Regions from separate parts of the Glutamicibacter soli genome, predicted to be linked through region 4. Evidence: riboswitches for the same ligand, from Rfam matches in the RefSeq annotation. Region 4 holds a riboswitch; each other region holds the start of a gene.
The links. Region 4 has a riboswitch for S-adenosylmethionine ahead of ACTX90_RS15915 (hypothetical protein). Riboswitches for the same ligand answer to the same signal wherever they lie in the genome.
Positions count from the first base shown of each region.

Region 1: it holds a riboswitch for S-adenosylmethionine, as region 4 does, so the genes downstream of both, ACTX90_RS17995 (flavin reductase family protein) here and ACTX90_RS15915 (hypothetical protein) in region 4, are expected to answer to the same signal.
Region 2: it holds a riboswitch for S-adenosylmethionine, as region 4 does, so the genes downstream of both, ACTX90_RS16575 (acyl-CoA dehydrogenase family protein) here and ACTX90_RS15915 (hypothetical protein) in region 4, are expected to answer to the same signal.
Region 3: it holds a riboswitch for S-adenosylmethionine, as region 4 does, so the genes downstream of both, ACTX90_RS01325 (O-acetylhomoserine aminocarboxypropyltransferase/cysteine synthase family protein) here and ACTX90_RS15915 (hypothetical protein) in region 4, are expected to answer to the same signal.

Region 1 is NZ_CM125969.1:3,790,731-3,794,925, forward strand. Features, by position in the region: gene dnaB (replicative DNA helicase) at 19-1,374, opposite strand; gene ACTX90_RS17995 (flavin reductase family protein) at 1,976-2,476, opposite strand; SAM riboswitch class IV at 2,574-2,690, opposite strand; gene ACTX90_RS18000 (helix-turn-helix domain-containing protein) at 3,042-3,596, opposite strand; gene ACTX90_RS18005 (DMT family transporter) at 3,739-4,195, shown strand, end outside.
Region 2 is NZ_CM125969.1:3,499,562-3,503,756, forward strand. Features, by position in the region: gene ACTX90_RS16570 (acyl-CoA dehydrogenase family protein) at 13-1,230, opposite strand; gene ACTX90_RS16575 (acyl-CoA dehydrogenase family protein) at 1,280-2,485, opposite strand; SAM riboswitch class I at 2,537-2,627, opposite strand; gene ACTX90_RS16580 (alpha/beta fold hydrolase) at 2,820-3,653, opposite strand; gene ACTX90_RS16585 (glycerate kinase) at 3,762-4,195, opposite strand, start outside.
Region 3 is NZ_CM125969.1:258,000-262,194, reverse strand. Features, by position in the region: gene ACTX90_RS01340 (methylated-DNA--[protein]-cysteine S-methyltransferase) at 1-193, opposite strand, end outside; gene ACTX90_RS01335 (RNA polymerase sigma factor) at 190-687, opposite strand; gene ACTX90_RS01330 (histidine phosphatase family protein) at 813-1,373, opposite strand; SAM riboswitch class I at 1,487-1,581, shown strand; gene ACTX90_RS01325 (O-acetylhomoserine aminocarboxypropyltransferase/cysteine synthase family protein) at 1,693-3,060, shown strand; gene ACTX90_RS01320 (CoA-binding protein) at 3,060-3,554, shown strand; gene ACTX90_RS01315 (ABC transporter substrate-binding protein) at 3,630-4,195, opposite strand, start outside.
Region 4 is NZ_CM125969.1:3,355,806-3,360,000, reverse strand. Features, by position in the region: gene ACTX90_RS15935 (APC family permease) at 1-104, opposite strand, end outside; gene ACTX90_RS15930 (DUF421 domain-containing protein) at 101-556, opposite strand; gene ACTX90_RS15925 (hypothetical protein) at 556-1,092, opposite strand; gene ACTX90_RS15920 (4a-hydroxytetrahydrobiopterin dehydratase) at 1,274-1,924, shown strand; SAM riboswitch class IV at 2,074-2,187, shown strand; gene ACTX90_RS15915 (hypothetical protein) at 2,241-2,801, shown strand; gene ACTX90_RS15910 (AAA family ATPase) at 2,896-4,195, opposite strand, start outside.

The sequences.
Region 1 (4,195 bases), 430 kb from region 4:
TGGAAATGCCGGCCGGGGCTACCCTTCCGAGGACATGTTGCTGAAGCGCGAGTAATGTCCCTGGAATGCCACGGTGATGGTCTTGGTGGGACCTGCACGGTGCTTCGCGATGATCACGTCGGCTTCGCCCGGACGGTTCTCCTTGTCGTACACATCGTCGCGGTGCAGCAGGATGACCATGTCGGCGTCCTGCTCGATCGAGCCCGATTCGCGAAGGTCCGAGACCATGGGCCGCTTATCGGTACGCTGCTCGGAACCACGGTTCAGCTGCGACAGCGCAATCAGCGGCACGTCGAGCTCCTTGGCCAGCAGCTTGAGGTTACGCGAGAACTCGGAGACTTCCTGCTGGCGCGATTCCACACGCTTGCCCGAACTCATCAGCTGCAGATAGTCGAGGATGATCATGCGCAACTCGTTGCGCTGCTTCAGGCGTCGGCACTTGGCGCGGATTTCCATCATGGACATGTTCGGCGAATCGTCGATGAACAGCGGGGCCTCGTTCAGCCGGCCCATGGTGGTCGCGATCTTGGTCCACTGCGCGTCCTCCACCGAGCCCTTGCGCAGGTCCTGCAGCTGGATGGATGCTTCCGCCGAGAGCAGGCGCATTGCGATCTCGTTGCGGCCCATTTCCAGGGAGAAGAACACGGTGGCCATGTTGTGCTTGATGGCCGCGGAACGGGCGAAGTCCAGCGCGAACGTCGACTTGCCCACGGCGGGGCGGGCCGCGATGATGATCATCTGGCCGCCCTTCAGGCCCTGGGTCAGCTCGTCGAACTCGTAGAAGCCGGTGGGCACGCCGGTGATGCCGTCGCCGGCGTTGGCGGCGTTCTCGATCTCGTCGACGGTACCCTCGATGATTTCGGACAGCCGCACGTAGTCTTCGCTGCCGCGGTTCTCGGAGACCTTGTAGACCTCGGCCTGCGCCTCGTTGACGATGGCATCCACCTCGCCGTCGGGCGAGTAGCCCATCTGGACGATACGGGTTCCGGCGTCCACCAGGCGGCGCAGCACGGCGCGTTCGCGCACGATTTCCGCGTAGTAGCCGGCGTTCGCGGCGGTCGGCACCTGCTGGATCAGATTGTGCAGGTAGGCGGCTCCGCCGACGCGAGCGATCTCGTTGCGCTTGGTCAGCAGGTCGGCCACGGTCACGGCATCCGCGGGCTCGCCGCGGCCGTACAGGTCGATGACCGCCTCGTAGATTGCTTCATGGGCGGGACGGTAGAAGTCGGTGCCGCGAAGGACTTCGACGACATCGGCAATGGCGTCCTTGGAGAGCATCATGCCGCCAAGAACCGACATCTCGGCTTCGATATCCTGCGGCGGCTTGCGCCCCGCATCCGATGCTCGCTCTTCGTAGATCGGCTCTGCGCTCATTACAGACACTTCCATCCCCTATGTACCCGCCGGGAAACCACTTTTGCCATGTCGGCAACTGTCCATCGTGTCAGCACCAACCGACAGTTGGGCCCGGAGCCCTTGTGGATAGTCTTTCCCAGTGCCAACACTAGGTGGGTTATTAACAGAGGTAAACCCTGATATCCACAGAATATGTGGATAACCTACAACCTCCTGTGGATTCCCCTGTTCACTACGTGGGGATAATCCTGTGGATTACCCCACTTAAATGCCGGACATTAGAACTTGACTTGGGTATTTATGTTTTCACAGCTGTGGATAGAGAGTTAATTTTTTCCACTGCACACAGGCTCCGAAAACGTTATCAACAGCCAAAATCCCGGAATCAAGGTGTTTTTCACAAGTTATCAACCCCAATCAACAGGCTATCCACAAAGCTGTGGATAGTGCTGTGGATAGCAGCTCCGTCATAATCGCGTGATGAGCGGTGGAAACCCGCAGGTCGGCGAACTCCAGTCCATGGATACCGGGCATCCGGGCCCGGAGCTGCGCAGTTTGGAATTAAAAACGCTGCGGCGCGAAGGATGATTCTTCGCGCCGCAGCGTCTGGTGATGTCAGTTAAACGAGTTCGGGCACTGGCAGTGAGTGAAATCGCGAATCGTGGAAGATCTGCGGGGAATGGTTGGAGAAGTCATGACCGTGGACCTCCAGGAAGATCACCCAATGGTCGCCGGCTTCCACTTCGTTGTAGATCGAGGTCTCCAGCCAGAGGGTGGATTCCTGGATGAACAGGGCGGCTTGCTCAGTCTCATGGGTATCTACGCCGGCAAAGCGGTCGCCGTGCTTTGAGGCGATCTGCCCGCAAATCCCGTCGTTGCGCTCGCTGAGCACCGAGACGCCGATACGCTCCGCGGCACGCAGCTTGGGCCAGGTGTTGGAGGTTTTCTGCACCGCGAACATGACCAGGGCTGGCTCCAGCGATACTCCGACGGTAAAGGACGACGCGACGAGGCCGGTTTTCTCCCCGTCAATGACGGCGCAGAGTGCGGCGACGCCTGATGGATGCTGCGCGAAAACCTTGCGCAGGGTCAGCGGGTCAAGATCCTGATTCAAAGACATGGCTCGATTCCTTCGGGTCGTGCCCAACGAGCGGGAACGTCCGGCAACAGCCCGTGGAGTTCACTTCTGCGCGCTGCCAGATGTTTGCACACTCGATGTGCGGTACTTGTGCCACGCGTTCTTGCGTGGGACCGAATCCTCACCTGGAGCACCCCACTACCGTTGAGAGGGTTGCCGGCCAGCAAGCCAGGGCTTATAGCTGACGCTCTTGATTCTGGTTAAAACCATATTGCTCGTTACGCCGCACGGTCAAACATTTCACTTCTCAAATCGCAATATTCAAGAAATTGTTCGACTTCTTCGGTAATTTCCGTGTTCCGATCATCCTTTTATTCGGAAGTTTCAGTCATTTTGCACGCATCTCCAGCCAACTTGTGCGGTTTGATTTCAAAGAATGCAGCGGGCCAAGGCAATCAAGCCGCTGGCTTCGTACATCTGCCATGCCGAGGGCAGGCGTCGCCCAAGCCCCCACAGACTTGCAGAACCCGACTCCCCGGACACCCCCGGGCGGTCCACAGCGATTCTTCCGCCAGAAGTACCGCCGCGCTGGCGGCCAGCCCGCCCGTCACGAAATGACGTTTCGAACGAACTTCACCGGTTCCGCGCCGGCATTCACGTAGGAATAGGACTGCGAACTGGGGTAGGTTGCATGTTCCCCCGCGTTCAGGTCCAGGACCGTCGAGGCGAACTCAATGAGCAGCTTGCCGTGAACTACCAAGATCATTTCCGACCAGCCTTGGGGATCGGGCTGGGCGTCATATCGTTCGCCGGGCGCAAGCACCCACGTCCACAATTGCACCTCTTCGCTGGCGGGGGCCGACCCCAGCAGCATCGCCCGACTCTGCGGACTACTCCCCTTCCACGCCAGTTCATTGATTTCGGAACGGGCCGCAGTAGGCGCGGTCACCAGATCAACGAAGCGAATTCCCAGCGCTTCCGCCAATTGGTCGAGTCCCGCCAGGCTGATATTCGCCTCGCCGGCTTCGAGGTTGATGATCGTGCGTCGGCTGACCCCCGAGCGCTGCGCAAGAATTGCCTGGCTCAGTCCCGCGCGTTTTCGGAAGTCGCGGAGATTGGATCCAACGTTGCGGAGAACCGGAGAGTCACTGGAATCTTGCATGTGCACTATTCTGCACTATATGATGTGCAGAATGGTGCACATTTCTGCCATACGGGAAAATTTTTCACTCAGCAGGCAAGATGCCGCCCTCCTTGCCATCACGTCCGTTTGGGGCGGAACTTTCCTGCTGATTCACTTGGCCATGCGCCACAGCGGACCGATGTTCTTTGTCGGCGTCCGATTTGTCATCGCAGGCTTGGTCGCCGCGGCCATTTTCTCGAAGTCGCTCCGCAGGATCACCGGCAGGGAGTTATGGGCCGGAACGGCCATCGGCGTGATGATCTTCCTGGGTTATGGGCTGCAGACCCAAGGGCTTCAAACCATCAATAGCAGCACTTCGGCGTTCCTGACAGCGCTGTACGTGCCGATGGTTCCGCTGTTGCAATGGCTGGTCTTTCGCCAGCGCCCCCACACGATGGTTTTGCTCGGGGCGGGTCTCGCCTTTGTCGGACTACTGCTGCTGGCTGGACCGGGTGCCGTCACCCTGGGCTTGGGCCCTGGAGAGATCGCAACCTTGGCCAGCACCCTGCCCATGGCCGCAGAAATCCTGTTGATTGGCTTCTACGCCGGCAAGGTCAACCTGGGCAGGGTCACCGTCA
Region 2 (4,195 bases), 140 kb from region 4:
GCGGATTGTGGATTACTTCGAGGCGCCGATCGCCCAGACGCGCGGCAGCTGCGTGCCGTTGACCGCGAGGTCGCCGATCAGCCGCGCCTTGAACACCCACGGATTGTGGTTGCCGGCGGTGCGGGCGTTGCGCCAGTGGCGGTCGAGGTTCTTGGACACGCTGGTGGCGGAGGCGGCCAGCGCGTCGAAGGCGTGGGTGAGCGCGGTGAGCACCAGCGGGGTCAGCACCACCTGACCCTGGGCGGAGGCGAGCTCGGCCGCGTCGTTGGCGGCCTCGTCCTCCTGGATCGAGCCGCCGGAGTGCAGCGCGATCGCCGACTCGTAGGCGCCCTGCAGGGCGTGGGAGACGCGTTCCACGGTGGCCGCCGCGGCGAAGGCGGCCGCGGAGACCTCGCCGATGACCTGCAGCAGCTGCGGATCCTGCCCGGCGATGTTGGCCGCGGCGTGGCTGAAGGTGCGCTTGCGGGCCGCCAGCTGCGCGGCGAACTCGCGTTCGGCGGCCTTGGCGGAGCCGGCGAGCACCGCCAGCAGCACCTGCTGGTAGAACGCGGTCTGGTACTTGAAGCGGGTGTCGAACTCGATCAGCTCCTCCACCGCCGCGCCGGTGAAGGTGGAGGTGCCGGTGCCGGTGGTGCGCTGGCCGAAGCCGTCCCAGTCGTCGGCCAGGGCCACGCCCGGCTGGTGTCGGGAGACCGCGGCGATGACGCGGGTTCCGGTGTCGGTGCGCTGCGCGTAGGTGTCAAGCCAGTCGGCGAAGATCGATCCGGTGGAGTAGTACTTGGCGCCGGTGATCGTGAAGCCGCCGGAACCGTCAGGGCTGACCTTGGTGGCCACCTCGCCCACTGTCACCGCTCCGACCTCCGTCCAGGAGTTGCCGGCCAGCTGGCCGGCGGCGAAGCGGGCCAGCCAGGTATCGCGCGCCGGACCCGGGGCGGCGACCAGCCGGTCCTCCACGAACGCGAAGTGCGCGCGCAGCGCCTGGGCGATGTTGGAGTCGGCGGCGGCCAGGTCGGTGAGCAGTTCGAACAGCTCGGGCAAGGTGGCGCCGGCGCCGCCGTGGGATTCCGGGACGCGGATCGCGCCGAAACCGGCGGCGGCGAGGTCGGCGACCTCGCGGTAGGGCAGTTCGCCGGTGCGGTCGCGGTCGGCGGCGCCGTCGGCGATGGCCTGGAAGTGCGGGGCGAAGCGTTCGCGCAGCCCCGCCAGGCGGGATGTGGACAGGGCGATCATCTGGTGTTCCAATCGGTGTTGCAGGCAGGGTGGCGTAGGCGTCCAGTGTCTAGGTGTACAGCGAGAGCGGCTGCGATTCGCCGCGCAGGAAGTAGGCGCCGACCTCGATCTTCTTGTAGTCCACCGGGTCGTGCAGCGAGTGCGTGCGCACGTTGCGCCAGAACAGGTCAAGCCCGACGTCGCTCTTGGTGGAGGAGGATCCGGTGACCTCGAAGATGCGGTTGGCGACCTCCACGCCGGCCTCGCTGGCCACGACCTTCAGCTCCGCGATCGCCACCGCCAACTCGGCGCGCTGCGGCTGGCTGACTGCCCCGCCCAGCACCTGATCGAAGCGGCGGCCCAGCTTCTCCGCCAGCGCGGCCACCGCGGCAGTGCGGGCCTTCAGCTCCCCCACGGTGCGCTGGAAGACGACGTCCTGCGAATAGGTTTCGGCCTGCGAGAGGAACCAGGCGTTGGTGCGCCCCAGCAGAATCTGCCGGCCCCGCGCCAGCGCGCCCTCCGCGATGCCCAGGTAGAAGTTCGCGAAGGCCAGCTGGATGCCCGGGGTGAGCAGGGTGGCCACCGGCTCGTCGGTGACCGGGCCCAGCACGTCGGACGGCTCGATGCGCACGTTGCGGTACACCAGCGAGTTCGAGGCGCTCAGCCGCTGGCCCAGATAGTCCCAGTCGTCGACGATCTCCAGCCCCTGCGCATCGCGCGGGACCACGAAGGCCAGCAGCTCGCCGGTGCCTTCGACCTGGGCGTTGACGACGATGACCTCGCCCACCCCGGAGCCGGTGGAGAAGCGCTTGGCCCCGTTCAGCCGGTAGCCATCGCCCTCGCGGGTCAGCACCAGGTTCGGGTCCACCGGGTTGACCGAGTCGCCCCACAGCCAGCTTCCCTCCACGGTGCGCCGCCACCAGTCGGCCTGCGCCTCGGCCGGGGCGTAGAACGCGATGGAAGACTGGTTGATGTAGTGGTAGGCCAGCAGCTGGGAGATCGACCCGTCGGCGGCGGCCAGGATGCGGATGACCTCGAAGGCGGTCTCGAAGTGCCCGCCGGCTCCGCCGAACTCGGCAGGGACCAGCAGCTCCAGCAGCCCTGCCTCGCGCAGCAGCTTCACCTCGGCGAAGGGCTGCGCGTTGGCGCGGTCGCGGGCCAGCGCGTCGGCGGCCAGGGTGCCGGCAACCTGGCGGGCGACGGCGCGCCAGCGCTCCAGTTCGGCCTCGCTGGCGGTGCCGGTGTACGGGACGCGGGGCAATGCGGTGACGGTCATGATCGGGCTCCTTGGAATTGGACTTCCGAGGGATACCGGGACGCGGCCCGGGCTCCATCGAACCTGGCGTTAGCACTCCCTGCGGATTGCAGGCTTGCTGCGGCGTCGCGGAGCCAGGTCTCTCAGCCGCTCTGGATGGTGTGCACCGATTCAAGCACGCCGCCGAAGCCGGAGGGAACCGCCCCGTCACGCGGCGGAACGCACCGCAAAACTGCGTCATATTGGGAGTTTGGAACCCGCGCCGGGCCCAGATCGCGACGGCGCGCGGCAGCATCCAGCCGTCGCACGACGTCATATTGGCGCACGCAGTGCCCGGGCCCGGCGGGCCTTGCTGCTAGCGGGAGAGGAAGCCGAGCAGCAGGTCGTTGACCTCCTTGGCGTGGGTCCACAACAGCCCGTGCGGGGCGCCATCCACCTCGTGGTACTCGGCGGCGGGCAGCGCCTCGGCGAAGCGCCGGCCGGTGACGTCCACGGGCAGGATCCGGTCGGCGGTGCCGTGCACGATCAGCGCGGGCACGTCGATCTTCGGGATGTCGGCGCGGAAGTCGGTGGTCCAGGTGTACTGGGCCGCGACCGAGGCGTAGGGCGAGGCGGCATAGGCCAGGGCCTTGTTCGCGGCCAGCGCCTCTTCGCTCAGCCGGTTGCCCAGGAAGGTCTCGGTGTTGAAGAAGTTCTCGAAGAAGCTGCTGAAGAACGCGTAGCGGTCGGTTTTGGCGGCCTCGGCCATCGGGTCCAGCGCATCCTGCGGCACACCCTCGGGGTTGTCATCGGTTTGCAGGATGAACGGTTCCAGCGAGCCGAGGAAGGCGGCCTTCGCGACGCGGGCCGAGCCGTAGGTGGACAGGTAGCGGGCTACCTCGCCGGTGCCCATGGAGAAGCCCACCAGCACTGCGTCCTTCACGTCAAGCGTTTCCAGCAGCGTGTGCAGGTCGGCGGCGAAGGTGTCGTAGTCGTAGCCGACGGCCGCCTTGGAGCTCTTGCCGAAGCCGCGGCGGTCGTAGGTGATGACCCGGTAGCCGGCGCCGAGCAGCGCCGCGGTCTGCAGCTCCCAGGAGGATCCGTCCAGCGGGTAGCCGTGGATCAGCACCACCGGCTGCCCGGAGCCGTGGTCCTCGTAGTACAGCTCGATATCGGTGGTGTTCTCTTCTCCGACTTTCACGGTTGCCATGCTGGCCCTTTCTCCGACGAAGGTCGCGGCGGTTGCCGCGCTGCCTCCCACGCTAGGCATCGGTCCTCGACGGTGGCAAGGGTTTTGCGCAAAGCGACAGCGAGCGCTTCAGCGCAGGTAGGTCCGTGCGACGCTGAACGCGGTGCGCTCCAGCAGCTTCAGCGCGTCGGCGGACAGCTCGGCCAAACTCGCCGGGCCCGGAGCGATCGAGTAGGCCGCGAGGATTCCGGCGTCGGCCAAAACCTGGTCTTCCAGGCTGACCGATCCGGCGATCACGATAACGTCTCCCCCGGCGGCCTGCAGTACCCCGGATACCACCTTGCCCTGCAGGGACTGCGAGTCCAGCCGGCCCTCGCCGGTGATGACCAGATCCGCGCCGCCCATGATGCGGTGGGCGTCCAGCACCCGGGCGACCAGCTCCCACCCGGGGACCAGGTCGACCGCGAAGTAGCTGCCCAGGCTGAAGGCCAGGCCTCCGGCGGCGCCCATGCCTTCTCGGTCGCGCAGCACCCGGCCGGTGGCGGTTTCCAGCACATCGGCCA
Region 3 (4,195 bases), 760 kb from region 4:
TTTCAAAGGCCACCCGGACCAGCCCGGCCTCCGTGGAGGCCAGCAGCAGCCCTCCGATCGGGCTGTCGACAATGCGGTAGGAGATCTCGATCAACTGCTGGCGGCGGGCATCATGAACAAATTTTTTGTTCAATTCGGCCAGGATCCGCTCTTCGTCCTGCGTCGCCGGGAAGGCGGTAGTCCGTTCGCTCATGACAACTCCTCCAGCATCTGCGCGTGCTTCCAATGGGCACGCAGGTTCTTGATTCCGTCGCTGCCCGCGCGGCGGGCGGCCGCTTCGGAACCTGAAAGGATCTGCGAGATCTGCGCGTAGCTCAACCCGCCCAGGTACCGGTAGGCGAGCACGAAACGCTGCTTCTGAGGCAGCGCCTTGACCGCCTGCCACAGTTCTCCATCCATGATCCTGGCTTCGGGCCGTCCCGCCTGCCCGACTTCTGTCTCGGGCAGCACCTCGGCCAACACCTCGGACGGGTTCTTGCGCAGTTCGTCGATGGCCTTGCGATGGGCGATGGTGACCAGCCAGGCCTGCACGTTGGCATCATCCGGCAGATCCGGATAGGCCTTGAGCGCGGCTAGGAACGTTTCCGACCACGCATCCTGGGCGCGATGCTCATCCAGCAGGGCACGGCACACACGCAGCACGGCCAGCCCATGGTCCTGGACAATCCGTTCGAACGGTATCTGCATGGCTCTCCCGGCAGCTGCTTCCCCTTGCGGGCTCTCACCTTGTAAACGTACCGCAGGCGCCGTTTGTGAGGTCGGGAGCGAAAATTTTTTGCTCCGCGGCGCCAAGGCGCAATCGGAGAAGCCAGCTACAGGCGCACCGTGTCCAAGTCAGCGGCGATTTCTTCCAGCCGCTTCAGGTCGATGTCGATCACTTCGCCGTTCTCCACGCCCTGGGGCTGCCGGCTTCCGGCGAGCGCGTCGCGGATAGTGCGCATGGTCGCGCCGTGGCTGACGACCATGATCCTGCGCCCCGCGTGCTCCTGCACCAGCTGGAGCAGCGCAGGCAGCGCCCGGTCAAGGATCTGCTGGTGGGTTTCCAGTTCGTGCTGCACCTCGGCGGCTTCCAGATCGCTGACCTCGGCCATGATGCGCCCCTCCAGCGGGCCGAAACTGCGCTCGGTCAGGGTGTGCACCGCCGGTCCGGTCTCCGCCCCAAGCTGCTCGGCGATCAGCGCCGCAGTCTGTTGGGCGCGGGCCAGCGGGGAGGCCAGCAGCAGATCCCAGCCTTTGCCCTTCAGGAAGCGCCCCAGGCTGCGTGCTTGGTGGCGTCCGGTCTCGTTCAGCTCGATATCGGTGCGGCCCTGCAGGCGGCCAGCCAGGTTCCAGTCGGTCTGCCCATGTCGTACCAATGCCAGCGCGGTGTCCATGACTCGAGCATAAGCGCAGCGCAAAGGTATCGAAGAATCTGTGGCGAGGGAAGCAATACGCAACGTTACGACTCATAGTTGGGTCATTTTCGGTCATGTTGCGAAGATTGTTACAACCATCCCGAGCGGCCGAGAGATCTGGTTCGATGACGCCGCAGCAACCTGCCACAGCCGGTGGATACGGTGCTACCGCCAGAAACGATGGAGCTGCTTTCCGCCTACCCGGCGTTCAAGCGACATTGACCGGGATTCCTGCCTCGATGGCTTCCGTGTTCGGCACGGAGGCCAAGAACGTATCGACAAGGAGTCATAAGCCACCATGGCAGACCACAAGTTTGGATTCCGCACCCGCGCGCTGCACGCCGGAGGCACCCCCGATGCCGAGCACGGCGCCCGCGCGGTGCCGATCTACCAGAGCACCTCGTTCGTCTTCAAGGACGCCGACGATGCCGCGAACCTGTTCGCCCTGCAGAAGTACGGGAACATCTATTCGCGCATCGGCAACCCGACCGTTGCCGCGTTCGAGGAACGCATGGCCTCGCTGGAAGGCGGCCTCGGCGCGGTAGCCACCGGCTCCGGCATGGCCGCGGAGTTCGTCACCTTCGCCGCGCTGGCCCAGGCCGGCGACCACATCGTGGCCTCGGCCAAGCTCTACGGCGGCACCATTACGCAGCTGGACGTCTCGCTGCGCCGCTTCGGCATCGACACCACCTTCGTCGACTCCAACGACCCGGCCGATTTCGAGGCGGCGATCGGCGAGAACACCAAGGCCGTCTACACCGAGGTCGTGGCCAACCCTTCCGGAGACATCGCGGACCTGGCCGGACTGGCCGAGGTGGCGCACCGCCACGACATCCCGCTGGTGGTCGACTCCACGCTGACTCCGCCGTACATCCTGCGCCCGATCGAGCACGGCGCGGACATCGTGATCCACTCGGCCACCAAGTTCATCGGCGGCCACGGCACGACCCTGGGTGGCGTGGTCATCGAATCAGGCACCTTCAACTGGGGCAACGGCAAGTTCCCGACCATGACCGAGCCGGTGGCCAGCTACGGCAACGTCTCCTGGTGGGCCAACTTCGGCGAATACGGTTTCCTGACCAAGCTGCGCAGCGAGCAGCTGCGCGACTTCGGCCCGGCGCTGCCGGCGCAGTCGGCCTTCCAGCTGCTGCAGGGCTTGGAGACCCTGCCCCAGCGCATGGACAACCACCTTTCCAACGCCAAGCAGGTCGCCGCCTGGCTGGAAGCCGACGAGCGAGTCACCTACGTGAACTACGCGGGGCTGGAATCCCACCCGCAGCACGAGCAGGCAGCCAAGCTGCTGCCGATGGGCGTCGGCTCGGTCTTCAGCTTCGGCGTCAAGGGCGGCCGCGAGGCCGGCGCCAAGTTCATCGACGCGCTGCAGCTGGCAAGCCACCTGGCGAACATCGGCGACGCCCGCACCCTGGTGCTGCACCCCGCCTCAACCACCCACCAGCAGCTCAGCGCCGAACAGCTGGTCGCCGCCGGCGTTCCGGAAGACCTGATCCGCCTGTCGGTCGGCCTGGAGGACGTCGAGGACATCCTCTGGGACCTCGACCAGGCGCTGGCCGCCTCGCAGGAAGGCACGCTGGAGTCCGACTTCGCGGCACCGGCCTACGACGGAGCATCCTGCGCCGTTCCCGCCGCTTCGAAGGGAGCGAACTAATGAGCACCGCTGAACGCACCTGGCAGGGCCCGGGCGCCGCGCAGCGCCTGAACATCCTGCGCGACACCAAGACCATCGCGATTGTCGGCGCCTCGAACAAGCCCTCGCGGGCCAGCTACTTCGTGGCCACCTACCTGCTGTCCTCCTCGAAGTACAAGGTGTACTTCATCAACCCGGTGCTGGACGAGATCCTGGGCCAGCCGGTGTACAAGTCGCTGGCCGACCTGCCGGAGTCCCCGGACCTGGTCGAGGTGTTCCGCAAGCACGAGGACATCCCGGGCGTGCTGGACGAGGCGCTGGCGGTCGGGGCGAAGACCCTGTGGCTGCAGCTGGGCACCTGGCATGAAGAAGTGGCCCACCGTGCCGAGGCCGCGGGCCTGAACGTGGTCATGGACCGCTGCGTGAAGATCGAGCATGCCCGCTTCCACGGCGGGCTGCGCCTGGCCGGATTCAACACCGGCGTGATTTCCTCCAAGCGCCAGCTGCTGGCCTAGGGAATCTCCGGGACGAACACGGCGGTGCCGCCCTTCTGAATGAAGGGCGGCACCGCTGTGTTGTCTTTTTCGGCGCTACTTGACCAAGTAGCCGCGCAGGTCGTCCAGGATCTGGTTGGCGCCGGTCGGGCCCAGGCCCAGGAACCAGACGTCGTCGTTCACGCGGATGGCCTGGCCGTCCTTGACCGCCTGCATCTGGCCCCAGAGCGGACCTTCCACCGCGGCCTTCTCGCCGGTGGCTTCCGGGGTTCCGTAGGAGGTGTAGAACAGCCAGTCGGAGTCGGCATCCGCCAGGTTCTCCGCGGAGATTTCTGCGGCCAGGTCGTCGATGTCCTGGTTGTCCGGACGAGAGAATCCGGCGTCGGCCAGGATCACGCCGATCAGAGACTTGTTGGCATACAGGCGGATCTTCTCCGGCATGAAGCGCAGCAGCGAGATCTTCGGATCGCCCTCGACGTCCTCGTTCAGCGCGGTGGCCTTGGCCTGGTAGTCGTTCAGCACGGAAACCGCCTTGGTTTCCTCGCCCAGCGCCTCGCCGGCCAGCAGGAAGTTCTCCTTCCACGGGAAGCCCGGGCGGATGGAGAAGACGGTCGGGGCGATCTGGTTGAGCTGGCTGTACAGCTTGTCTGCGCGCAGCTGGG
Region 4 (4,195 bases):
ACCAGCGCGTACACGCCGGCTCCCAGGATGTCGCCGAGGATGAACAGGTACAGCAGGGGGCCGGTGATGCCCTTCTTCAACTTGCTTTCGGTATTGACGCTCATGGCTTGGCCTCTGCTTCCTTGGTGAAGAAGGAGACCTTTCCGTTGGACTCCAGGATGGCGAGCCTGATCGAGCTGTATTCCTCGATCCCCGCATGGCGTGCCAGCATGCTCAACTCGTCGAGGCCGATGCGTTCCCCGCTCAATGCCCGCCGGTCGATCACGCCGTCACGCACGAGCACGATGGGCCGGCCCAGGGTGAGTTTTCCGATCCTGGGCCAGCGCATATTGGCATAGGACAGGACCACTGCCAGGACGATCATGGTGAGCGCGGCCAATAGGCTTCCAGTCAGCGACCGGTCTTCCATGGTGATGCCCTGCTGCACCAGGTCCCCGAGGGCGACGAACAGGATCAACTCGAACGAGCTCAGCTCGCCCAGGGTGGAACGGCCTGCGGCACGGGTCACCAGCCACAGGACCACGAAGGCGATGGCGGCGCGAATGACAATTTCCATTAGGGAACCCTCCAGGTGGTGAACGGTACGTTGACGGTGGAAGCGCCGACTTCGACCTCGAGGTTCCCGTCGGTGCGCAAGTCCCACTGGTCAGAGGCCCGGCCTGTGATGCGAACCAGCATTTGCGTGGCCCCGGGTTGGGGAGCAACCTCGAATTCCACCGCACCGGCCGCGTCGGAACTTTGCGATTCCGGGTCCGGGAAGACCGCCAAGTCCTCGAAGAACAACAGGTAGTCCTCGGCGAGGCGCAGCTTACAGGTATCGGGCAGCGGTTCGTCGGAACTGACAAGTATTTCCAGCTCGACCTCATTGCCTGCCCGCGCCACCAACGGGTGGCGCACGTGGACTTGCATACGGTCCTCGGACTGGTCGGTGCTGGATTCCACATCGAACGCTCCAAGCGCCGCGGCCGCGACGATGGCTGCGACGATGAGGATGATGATCCGGCTCACGATGCGTCGCGTGCGGTGAGCAGTCTCGTCAATGACATCGTCCAACGTTGAATCAGAGACCTTGGCGTTGTGAATATTAGTCATCAAAACTCCTTGTGCCCATATTTGCCGAGATTAGCCGCGGCCGGTGCCGCTCTCCACGGAAGACGGATGTTCACAGCAGTTATCCAGTACGCCGCAACCGTCCGTTGTTTCTGGCAGTCTGCGCAGGTCCATTGAACTTCGCCCCCTCGGGTGGGAAGGTTGCCGGAGAAAGGAGAAACGCATGCCTGCACAGGACGTAATTGCCCAAGACCAGCTCAACGAATACCTCCAGGGGATGCCGCAGTGGCGCCAGATCCCCGGAGCCATTGCCGCGGTTTTCGAGACCAAGACCTCCGCGGCCGCGATCGAGCTTTTCAGCGATATCGCAAGCGCCGCAGAGATGGACAACCACCACCCCGACGTGGACTGGCGCTACAACCGCGTGTTCGTGACAACCACCTCCCATGACGCCGGCGGCCAGGTCACCACCCGCGACATTGCGCTGGCCAGCAAGATCTCCGAGCGGGCCGCGGCCCTCAGGGCCAAACCCCGCGTCGACCTGATCCGCGCAGTGGAGATTGCCATCGACACCGACAAGCCCCAGGAGATCGCGGAGCAATGGGCCGCCGGGCTTGGGTACAAGTCGCTGGAGGACGGCAGCATCGCCGATCCCCACGGTCGCGGCCCGGCGATCTGGTTCCAGAAAACCGACACTCCCAATACGAACCGGCTGCACTTGGACGTGTGGGTTCCGTATTCGGAAAGCGGTCCGGTGCTCACGAAGCTGGAAGAAGTTGGCGCCCACTCCGACGGCGATGCCGTGCCGTCCTTCACCGTCATCACCGACGCCCAGGGCAATCGCTTCTGCATCTGCACCGAGGTCGACCGCTAGCACCGAGCGAACTGCAGTCAAAGGTGGACTTGTCCACCAGAGTCGATGGCTGATCCGGTGTCCGTACCTGTGAAGGCATGGGCACCGGATCTGCTGTATCCGGCGCCGCGGCCATACTGTCGGTAGCTGCGGGTTAGGCTGGATTCCAAGTTCAAGAGCTGCGACGCAAAGTACCTGGCTGGTCGCACGGCAACCCTCCTCATCGAGCGGGGTGCCCCAGGGGAAGAACCGACCCGGACAAAAGTCCCGGGTAAGTCGGTGGGCCAGTCCGGCACAATAGGTGCTCGGCCGGCTCCCTGAGCAGGAGCGAACAACAATGCAGAACCCAGAATTCTCGATCAATCACCCAGAAGGCACCCTGCAGGAACGGCTGTGGAACAGCGTGGTCATGGACTACCCATTTTTCGGAGAACGTCCGGTCGAGCAGTCGGCTTACCGGCAGGCAACCCGCAGCGGGGAATTCGCCAGCGGCAAGCTCAGCGAGACGCCGGAACACCTGCAGAACTACATCCTCCGCTGGATCGCCGCAGGCTTCACACCTGAACTGTATTGGGCCGTCAGTTTGGGAATCAGGGAAGCAGCAGCGCACGCACGTCGGCGTTGCAAGAGTCCGGAGGACCTGCTTCGCCTCGAAGATCGGATGAGACGGCTGGGCATCTTGGCGCCCAACCCGAGGGCAGGGCAGCTCTACAAGGAACTGCAACGCGATGAGCGGGGTGGGGCGGTTCTGGTGGACCGCTGCTACCCGGCGCATGTTGTGCAGCTGGAACCGGAGGAATGGGCGGAGTTTCCGCAACGGTTGCTCTTCGGCCGGCCATCTGCCGCGCTTCAGCAGTTTATTTACGGTGACCCGCTCCATCAAGGGATCACCAACTGAATCGCCCCACGGCAGGAACGCCTTCAAGCGGCAACGATGCGGTGCGCTGGCGCAGCAGGGGGATATTCCTCCCCGGCAAGGAGGAAGGCGCGGCCTACAACCCCTTGCTGCCGCCGTCCTGTTCAGCTTCCGGATCTTGTCCAAATCCGCTGGGCGCTTCGTAGCTCCCTGCCACCCCGGGGAACCATCCGAAGGATGCGTCTTCGCTGAATTCTTCCGGCTCGTCAAGATCCGGGTCGTTGGTTCCCCCGAGGAAGTTTCGCGTGAGAGTGGCCGCATCGCCCATAAGCTCCGCGGCGGCTTCGAGCAGATGGGCGTCACCCGGAGCCTGGTTCGCGACTGCCGCGTTGAGGATGGATCGGCGAACCAATTCCCTGGTGAACGAGGCAGTCGTTCCATCGACAAGGTGCGCAAGCTGTTGCACGGTGTCGGAGCTGGGCTTCAGCTTGGCTGCGTATAGTTCGAGCAGGGCAATACGTCCTTCGAGATCCGGGCGTGGAATCTCCACTGCAAGATCGATGCGCCCGGGGCGCTGCACCAAGGCGCGCTCCAGGGAATCCACGCGGTTCGTGGTCAGCAGGAAGGTGACGTCCGCGTCCGGTTCCAGGCCGTCCATGGTGTCGAGGACTTCGAAAAGCAGCGGCTGGGGGCCGTGGCTGAAGCTGCGGTCTTCGGCGATCAGGTCACAATCTTCCAGTACGACGATCGATGGCTGCAGCGCCCGCGCCATGGCGGCGGCTTGGGAGATGTAGGCCAACGAATCGCCGTTGAGCAGGATGACAGTGTGGTCTTCAGCCGCCGAGGCCAGATACCTGACGGTGTGGGTTTTCCCGGTGCCCGGCGGGCCGTAGAGCAGGACACCGCGTTTGAGATGCGCACCGAGCGCAGTCAGGACATCGCGGTGGGTTCCGACGCCGAGGACTTGTTCCTCAATGCGTTCACGCAGGCCGTCGGGCAGCACGAGCTGTTCGCGCGGGAAGGGTTCGCGCCGGTGGAAGGCGACTCCGGCGTTCGATTCCTGGTACTCGTTGCCCTTGAACGAGATGACCTGGCCCTTGAAGATGCTCGAGGTGCGCAACCCGTTGCGAAATTCCTTGAGGAATGCGTCGGTCACCTGTTCGTCGGGGGACAGGATCTCCAATGCAGCTTCGGGCTTCCCGTACTCCGGATTGGCCTTCCGGATCAAAACTGCCAGCGGGCTGGAGTGGTAATGGAAGAGGTGGATTCCCAGTGTCAGGAATCGACGCTGCTGGTCCGGGCCCACGGCAAGTGAAGCGTAGGAAGGCTCACCCACAATACCCATGTGGTTCTCCGGCATCAGCAGATCGGCCAGATCCGCATGGTACCTTTGCTGCCCGGCGATACCGACGATCTTGGCGGAGGGATCACTGCCG